4 regions of the Paenibacillus favisporus genome follow, and region 4 is predicted to be linked to each of the others. Evidence: predicted binding sites of a transcription regulator. Region 4 holds the regulator's gene; each other region holds the start of a gene.

Region 1 (2,205 bases), on a different contig from region 4:
GCTCATGAGGTGATTCTCAGTTCCCAGTTATGTGAATTGAATTCGTGGGGTCATTTAATTTGGCTTGGAGAAGACTCCGCTGAAATGTATCGAAAATTGTTTGTGTTTTTAGACAAACACTAAACGAATTGCACGGGAGTCAACAAAACTAGCACTCCTCTGATCCCATGCTGCCAACAAAGCAATCGAAAAGAAACGCCGGTTCCCTTGATAGGCTACAATCATCATAGAAATGATTATAGCCGGGAGGTATGACGCGAATGAAATTGCACAAGATTACCCCAAACCTGTGGTTCGATTCTCAAGCTGAAGAGGCGGCGAATTTTTATACGTCCATTTTCCATGATTCCCAAATCGGCAGAATTGTCCGCTACGGTCCGGAAAGCCGGGGTGTTGAGGGAACGGTGATGACCGTGGAATTTCAATTGGAAGGGCAATCATTCGTCGCGCTGAATGGGGGTCCGCATTTTAAGTTCAATGAGGCCATATCTTTTATCGTTCATTGCGATGATCAGGAGGAGCTGGACTATTATTGGGATAAGCTCTCTGAGGGAGGAGACGAAAAGGCGCAGGTTTGCGGTTGGTTAAAAGATCAATTCGGCGTATCCTGGCAAGTCGTCCCCAGCGATTTAACAGAGATGATCTGTGACCCCGACCCGGTAAGAGCAGGGCGAGTCATGCAAGCCATACTCCAGACGAAAAAGAAAATCGACATAAAGGCGCTGCAGCAAGCTTACGAAAATTAGCGGTTATTCTTACCCGCGTAAAATACGAAGGTTCGAAGAAAGGCCATCCATCAGGGTGGCCTTTTGCACTTTTGCTTCTTATGGTTGGAGGTCATCACAATAACGCCGTAAAATTCCTGGCCTTCGCCAATTTTTTGTTTTAACCAAGCCACTGTGATTTACTTCACAGGCAAAGCCTCCCATATCCGTTACGATATAAATGTAATTAATTTCACAAGGTTGCACGGGAGGCGTGTTTATGAGCAGACGATTGGTGATGATAGGCAACGGGATGGCGGGGGCGCGGTGTATCGAGGAAATTCTCCGCCGGGACCGCGACCGCTACGAGATAACGATGATCGGGGATGAGCCGTATCCCAACTATAACCGAATTATGCTGTCCCCTGTGCTGCAAGGGAAAACAACGTTTGAAGAAATCACGATTAACGATTGGGACTGGTATCAGTCCAATAACATACATTTACTGTCCAAGGAACGGGCAGTAAAGATTAACCGAGCGTCGAAGGAAGTCCGAACCGACCGGGGAACCGTCGTCCCCTACGACGAACTGATTATTGCGACCGGATCCAGCGCGTTTATTTTACCTGTACCAGGACATGACCTGGAAGGCGTCGTCGGTTTCCGCACCATTGAAGACACGAAAATGATGCTGGAAACGGCTAAACAATACAAAAAGGCGGTTGTGATTGGCGGCGGATTGCTCGGCTTGGAAGCAGCTCGCGGATTGATGAACCAGGGGATGGAGGTCCATGTCGTTCATTTGCTGCCCCATCTGATGGAAATGCAGCTCGACGCGGCAGCGGCAAAGCTGCTTCAGCAGGACCTGGAAGCCCAGGGCATGAAGTTTCTGATGGAAAAGAAAACAACGGAAATCTACGGTGACGGGAGAGTACAAGGGCTTCGGTTTGAAGACGGAACGAACGTCGAATGCGATCTTGTCGTCATGGCCGTTGGCATCCGTCCCAATGCAGCGCTGGCGCGGGACGCGGGGCTGGCGGTTGGCCGGGCGATCCAAGTCAACGACCTGATGCAGACGACGGACCCGTCAATTTATGCCGTAGGCGAGTGCGCTGAACACCGCGGCGTAGCCTATGGTCTGGTGGCGCCATTGTATGAACAGGGCACTGTGCTTGCGGACCATCTTACAGGCCGGCCAACGGAAGGTTACGCGGGCAGCGTGTTGTCCACGCAGCTTAAGGTAGCGGGATGCGATCTGTTTTCCGGCGGAGTAATCCATGCGGATGCGGACACGAAAGCCATCGTCGTGCAGGACGAGGTCGCCGGATCCTACAAAAAGATCCTGGTTCGCGAGAACCGCATCGTCGGTGTCGTGCTGTACGGGGACGTATCCGACGGAACCCGGCTGTTCAGCCTGCTGAAGAAAGGCAGCGACATTCAGGAATATACGAGCGCTTCCGTGCTCCATAAAGCCGGGGGAGACAGCGTACTCGATGTCGCT
Region 2 (2,205 bases), on a different contig from region 4:
AAGCTGAACCAGTCGCTGGGCATTCCGGAGAAATTCCAGGATCTCGGCTTTGATCCGGCCGATTTCGAGGCCAAAGTGGATTATTTGGCCGACCGTGCGTTCGAAGACCAGTGCACGACGGCCAACCCGCGGATGCCGCTGGTCAGCGAACTGGCGGACGTTTACCGGAACGCCTTCTACGGCAAATTCTAGGAGCTGCACCGCATGACCCAGCCGGCTGCCGACCGAATTCGTCGGCAGCCTTCTTGTCTCAGGATTGTGATGTGCGTTGATAGCAGTGGAAAGGAGTGATTCATATGCTGTCCGGCGTTATTTTGGCAGGCGGCAATCATGGTTCTACGAAAGGCGCACCTACCCTATTCCGGATGATTCAAGGAGAAACGCTGCTGCAGCGGCAGATCCGTGAAATGCGGAAGTGCTGCGGCGAGATTACGATCGTGACGGACGATCCCCGGCCGCTGCTTCGCCAGGTGGACCGGGATATCCGGATCATCACGGATTATTATGTCGGAAAAGGAATGCTTGGCGGCATGCACGCGGGCCTCTCCCTGTCTAAACACCGGGCCGTGTGGATCATCGGGTGCCACATGCCGTATCCCTCGGCCGACGCCGCTGAGCTGATGGCGCTGAGGCTGGAGGACGGGCTCGACGCCGTCCTGCCGATGATCGGCGGCAGGCTCCATCCGCTTCACGGTATTTATGAACGCTCCTGCGCCGTGTATTTTGGGCAGTTTCTGGAGAGCGGCCATACGGAAGCTGATGGTCTGGTTCGCCAGCTTCGTTATCTGACGGTTGCGGAAACGGATTTCGGATATCAAGGCATGGACGGCGGCTTTGTTCGCACACTCGAAGATGCTTGGGGAGATGCGCTGACCGAATTTTTGGCTGACGAAGGGAAAGGATCAACATCGTTCAAATAAAAATATGCGGCAGCGAAGTTGGTGAGAAAAGTGAAAAGAGTGAGAAAAATCACTGTCTTTAACCTGTGAAAAAAGTAACATGAAAGCATAGAAAACGGAGGTGCTTGATCATGGCGATGAAAGAAAGCGAAGTAAAGAACCGGGCTGGATTCGAGGAGGCATGGCGCGGTTTTGCGGGAGGCAGCTGGCAGAAGAATATTGACGTCAATTCATTTATCGGGCGCAACCTCACACCGTATGAGGGCGATGAGCAGTTCCTTGCGCCGCCAACGGAAAACACGCTGGAGCTGTGGAAGCAGGTCAGCCAACTGTTAAAGGAAGAGCGGGAGCGGGGCGGCGTTCACGACGTGGACGTGAACACGGTCTCCACCATAACCTCGCATGCACCGGGATACATCGACCAGGACAAGGAAACCATCGTCGGATTGCAGACCGACGCACCGCTTAAGCGGGCCGTTCAGCCATTCGGCGGCATCCGGATGGTCGTCGATGCCTGTAATGCGTATGGCTATCAATTGAACCCGGAGCTGGAGCGCATTTTTACCGATCTGCGCAAGACGCATAACCAAGGCGTGTTCGACGCCTATACGACCGAGATGCGCGCAGCCCGTAAGGCCGGCATTATCACGGGCCTTCCGGATGCCTACGGACGGGGCCGGATTATCGGCGACTACCGCCGCGTGGCGCTGTACGGCGTCGACCGCCTTATCCAGGGCAAGAAAGAGGAGCTGCTCCAGCTCGAAGTCGACGCGATGAGCGAAGACGTCATCCGGCTGCGCGAAGAGCTGTCCGAACAGATCCGAAGCCTCGGCGAGCTGAAGGCGATGGCCGCATCTTACGGACATGATATCTCGAGACCCGCGATGAATGCCAAAGAGGCGGTGCAGTGGCTCTACTTCGCTTATCTGGCAGCTATTAAGGAGCAGAACGGAGCGGCGATGAGTCTTGGCCGGGTATCCAGCTTCCTGGACATTTACATCGAGCGCGACCTCGCGGAAGGCACGCTGACGGAGAGCCTGGCGCAGGAGATCGTCGACCATTTTGTCATGAAGCTGCGGATCGTCAAATTTCTGCGCACGCCGGACTACAACGAGCTGTTCAGCGGTGATCCGACATGGGTGACCGAGTCGGTCGGCGGCATGGGGCTTGACGGCAAGACGCGCGTGACGCGGAACTCCTTCCGCTTCCTGCATACCCTCTACAACCTGGGACCTGCGCCCGAGCCGAATCTGACGGTGCTGTGGTCGACGCAGCTGCCGGAGAACTTCAAGAAGTTCTGCGCCAA
Region 3 (2,205 bases), on a different contig from region 4:
CCTTCCTGGGTCAGGGCAAGCTCCCCGTTTTCCAGGTCAAACGTTGTGCCGAGCCGGATCAGCTCCTTGACGCCCTCAGGGCCTTCATTGACCAAGAGGTCCACCGAGGAGGACGAACACAGCCCTGCCCCCGCCATCAGCGTATCCTGCCGGTGATACTGAGGGGAATCATCCTCCGAAATGACCGCGGCAATCCCCCCTTGTGCGTACCGGGTGTTGCTTTCGAGCAGTGCCTTTTTCGTGATCATGATGACGTGCCGGTCCTGGCTTGCCTGAATCGCCGTAAACAGTCCGGCTATACCAGAGCCGATGACGATGACATCCGTCTTGGTCCGGGGCAAAGTCTGCAGATCAAAGTCAACCAGATATTGTGGAATCATGTGCCTGTTCACCTGTCTTAAGAGAAAGAGTAGCGCATGCTACTGTACTTGTAACATGCGCTCTAAAGAAGTTCTGGCTTTATCTGCAACAACCGGCGGCACGTAAATTTGCGGCTTCATGGTTTCCAGACACTTCACCAGTTTTTTCAGATTGTTCACCTTCATGTTCGGGCATACCAAAAACTTGGTGGCGAAATGAAACTCCTTATCCGGGCTGTCGAGACGAAGCTGGTATCCGGTACCGTCTTCGGTTCCGACGATAAACTGTTTGCTGCTTGATTTTTTGCAGTATTCCAAAATCGCCGTGGTGCTGCCGACGAAATCGCCCATGGCTACGACCTCCGGACGGCATTCCGGGTGTACGACAAACTCGGCGTCGGGATATTTGGCTTTCATCTCCACAACGTCTTTTACCGTCAGCATATCATGCGTATTGCAGTAACCTTCCCAAATGATGAGCTTCTTGTCGGTATGCTGTTGCACATAGTGACCCAAATTTTTGTCCGGTACCCAGATGATCTCATCGGAATCGACCGATTGAATCACTTTTACCGCATTGGAAGAGGTACAGCAAATATCCGTTTCCGCCTTGATCTCTGCCGAAGAGTTGATATACGTAACCACTTTGGCGTTAGGATGCTGCGCTTTCAGTTTGCGGAGTCCGTCCACGTTGACCATATCGGCCATTGGACAGCCTGCACGCTCATCCGGAATCAGCACCGTTTTGTTCGGAGCCAGAATCTTAGCGCTTTCACCCATAAAATGAACGCCGCAGAAGACGATGACTTCCGCATCGGTTTGAGCCGCTTTCTGGGCAAGCAGGAAGGAATCGCCACGGAAATCCGCTACTTCCTGAATTTCATCCCTTTGATAATAATGCGCCAAAATAATGGCGTTTCTTTCCTTCTTCAGCTTAAGCAGCTTCTCCGTCAGTTCCCGCTTTTGTTCCTGCTTATGCTCCAGTGCCAGAGCTTCCACCAGTAACCCACTCCCTCTGAAATCCCATGATTTTACCCGGTTGATGGCTTCATAACCTCATAACATCATGAATAGTTTGTGAAAATTCTCCCAAAGTTGCCCGTTGCAACCTCGAGACCATCTTGTTTATCAACTAATTTACACAAGGTTCACGATACTGTCAATTGACTAAAATGATCTTTATATGCTATCTAGCCGAAAGAAAACAAAGCTTCCCGCTCGATTCCGTCCGATTAGGCCGCCTCACTTCTGTTTGGAGCGTGCAGCCGTCCCAATCGCTACTATGCCTCAAAAAAAAATTAACTGATGCCACAGAGTTAAGGCGGAACGCTATCGGCTTTTATGCTTTGAACACCCCAAATGGCCGCCGCTCTTAGTTCCTGGCAAACGACACAAAAAACCCGGGGACGGCTAACCGTCTCCGGGCTGTTGTTGCATTGGGATTAGGATCTGGATTCCGGCGGTGTTCCGCCGTTGCCCGAACCTGGATTCTCATTCGTTCCATCATTGTTATTTGGAATGTCGCCCGGCGTATCCGTGTTGATATCGCTTGGCGGGTCATTCGGCAAGTTGGATGGAACATCGTTCGGAATTTCTTCCGTTGGCAGGCTGGTATTATCCTTGCCCTGAATGCGTACTCGCACGTCACCGACGTTGTCGATGACAGGGGCGCCATGTTCGGAAGAACCTTCATCATTTCCGCTTCCGCCCTCTTTCGGGCCGTCTTCAGAAAGATAACCTTGCTCGATCAGTTCCTTGATCTGTTCAAGCTCGAGCGTCTCCTTCTCAAGCAGCGTGTTCGCGATGAGGTGTACCTCTTTCGAGTACTTGGTCAGCAGGTCTCTCG
Region 4 (2,205 bases):
ACACCGCTCGCCAGCTTCAGGTTGCTGCCAGGGTTGTGTGATACCGTCACGTGGTGCTTCGCCAAAATGTCGATTTCCTCATCTGTCAAATGGACCGCGTGTGCCAGAATCGTCGGCCGTGAGAACATGCCGAGCTTCTCCAAATGAATCGCCGGACGCGTTCCATAATCGCGTACATTCTGCTCCACTTCCGCCTTGGTCTCCGACATATGCGTATGCATCGGCAGATCCAGGTCATGCGCCGCCTGAACGAACTTCTCAATAAAATCAGGAGGGCATGTGTACGGGGCATGCGGAGAAATCATCGCTGTGATCCGGCCGTCTGCCTGCCCGTGCCAGTCCTTGGCGAACTGAATGGCTTCGTTCAGCTTGTGCCGCTGCACATCCTCCGGGCACAGACCGATGACACCGCGGGTCAGGGCTGCGCGCATGCCGGATTCAGTCACCACTTTGCCTACCTGATCCATATGATCGTACATATCGAGGAACGTCGTCGTGCCGCCCTTCAGCATTTCAAGCACGGACAGCGAAGTCCCCCAGTAGACGTCACTGGACGTGAATTTCGCTTCCATCGGCCACATTTTTTCCTGCAGCCATTCCTGGAGCACCATGTCATCTCCGTAACCGCGCAGCAGCGACATGGCGGTATGTCCATGGGTGTTGATCAGGCCCGGCATAAAAAATAAATGCGTGCCGTCGACGACCTGTACGCCCTCCTCCAGCTGCGGCTCCTCTTCACCGATATAGGTGATGCGGTCGCCCTCAATGACCATCCAGCCATGCAGTACAGGCTGCTCCGGCCGCAAAACGGCAAAGCTGCCGTTCTTGATTGCCCATTTAGGATTGGCGCTCCGGCTGCTCGAGCTCTTCAAATTGTCCGTCATCTTCCGTGTCGTCCTTTCCGTTGTTCAAATAATAAGCGAGGCTGAGCAAATCCGTCGTAAAATCGGCGGCGTGTATCCGAATGCTTGCCGGTGCCTTCAGAATCGTCGGTGCAAAATTCAGAATCGCCTCGATCCCGGCCGCGATCAGCTGATCGGCGACGTTTTGCGCTTCGAAATCCGGGACGGTAATGATCCCGATCCGGATATTTTTGCTTTGTATCGTTTCTTTCAGCTCATCCATGGCCTGTACCGTCAAGGTGTTGATGCGCGTGCCGATTTTGGACGGATTGGCGTCAAACACGGCTACGATCTTCATATTTTCCTTCAGGTAAAAGTTATAGTTGGACAAAGCTTGACCAAGATTCCCCGCTCCAACCAGCACCGCGTTGATCTGCTGGTCCAAATTCAGAATTTGACGGATCTTCTCGATGAGATAGGACACGTCATACCCTATCCCCTTACGGCCAAAATCCCCGAAATACGCCAAATCCTTGCGGATCTGCGCCGGGTTGAGATCCAGCTTCTGCCCGAGCTCCTGGGAGGAGACCGTGGCCACCTCCCGTTTGTTCAGCTCATTTAGATATCTAAGATATATAGGCAATCTGCGGACAACCGCCTCGGATATTTTCTCCGATTTCATGCATGTTCCCCCTATTGAACGGCTTGAATATTTATTTGGTTATATAGATTGAACTAAAGTTTTGCATTGAACTTCCTGTTCTAACCGCTTTAGTTCATTCTATCTAATGGACTCATTTAAGACACACCGTCCTGATGAAGCCATTCAGAGATACGCGGAACCATCTGGTCTGTCTGCATATGCTCCATTTTCGGTCCAGGCAGCGAGTACAGGAAGTACTTCCCGTAATACGATTCAATGACGCGCGTATCGTATACGATGACGATGCCCCGGTCATGGGCGGTGCGGACCAGCCGCCCGAAGCCCTGCTTGAAGCGGATGACGGCCTGCGGGACCGACAGCTTCATAAACGGGTTCTTCTTCTGGCGCTGCAGCAGCTCGCTCTTCGCTTCCACCAGCGGATGGTTCGGCGGCTGGAACGGGAGCCGGACGATGGCCAGGCACGTCAGTGCTTCACCCGGGATGTCAACGCCTTCCCAGAAGCTGCTCGTTCCAAGCAGCACCGAAGCGCTGCTGTCCGTAAACCGCCGGATCAGCTTCGTGCGGCTGCCGCTGTCTACGCCCTGTCCAAGCACGGCGATGTCGCTTTGTGCAAGGGCTTCTTTCAGCGGCTCGTATACCTGGCGCAGCATGCGGTACGAGGTGAACAGCACCAGCATCCGGCCGTGGGTCGCGATCGCG

The links. Region 4 encodes Rex, which represses fermentation and respiration genes when NADH is low (regulators of the CRP and FNR family bind a similar motif). Its sites were predicted from a motif close to TTGTGAAATATTTCACAA; they were not measured.
Region 1: the regulator Rex is predicted to act here: its motif matches at 946-963, upstream of nirB (nitrite reductase large subunit NirB).
Region 2: the regulator Rex is predicted to act here: its motif matches at 984-1,001, upstream of pflB (formate C-acetyltransferase).
Region 3: the regulator Rex is predicted to act here: its motif matches at 1,435-1,452, upstream of nadA (quinolinate synthase NadA).

The regions. Positions count from the first base shown of each region.
Region 1 covers NZ_JBEPLV010000009.1:74,665-76,869, forward strand. Annotated here, with positions in the region: gene ABID47_RS31340 (alpha/beta fold hydrolase) at 1-123, shown strand, start outside; gene ABID47_RS31345 (VOC family protein) at 261-746, shown strand; gene nirB (nitrite reductase large subunit NirB) at 985-2,205, shown strand, end outside.
Region 2 covers NZ_JBEPLV010000002.1:915,205-917,409, forward strand. Annotated here, with positions in the region: gene adhE (bifunctional acetaldehyde-CoA/alcohol dehydrogenase) at 1-192, shown strand, start outside; gene mobA (molybdenum cofactor guanylyltransferase) at 297-920, shown strand; gene pflB (formate C-acetyltransferase) at 1,031-2,205, shown strand, end outside.
Region 3 covers NZ_JBEPLV010000011.1:16,517-18,721, forward strand. Annotated here, with positions in the region: gene nadB (L-aspartate oxidase) at 1-380, opposite strand, end outside; gene nadA (quinolinate synthase NadA) at 420-1,358, opposite strand; gene ftsH (ATP-dependent zinc metalloprotease FtsH) at 1,802-2,205, opposite strand, start outside.
Region 4 covers NZ_JBEPLV010000001.1:663,471-665,675, reverse strand. Annotated here, with positions in the region: gene ABID47_RS03260 (amidohydrolase) at 1-884, opposite strand, end outside; gene ABID47_RS03255 (redox-sensing transcriptional repressor Rex) at 838-1,524, opposite strand; gene dinG (ATP-dependent DNA helicase DinG) at 1,641-2,205, opposite strand, start outside.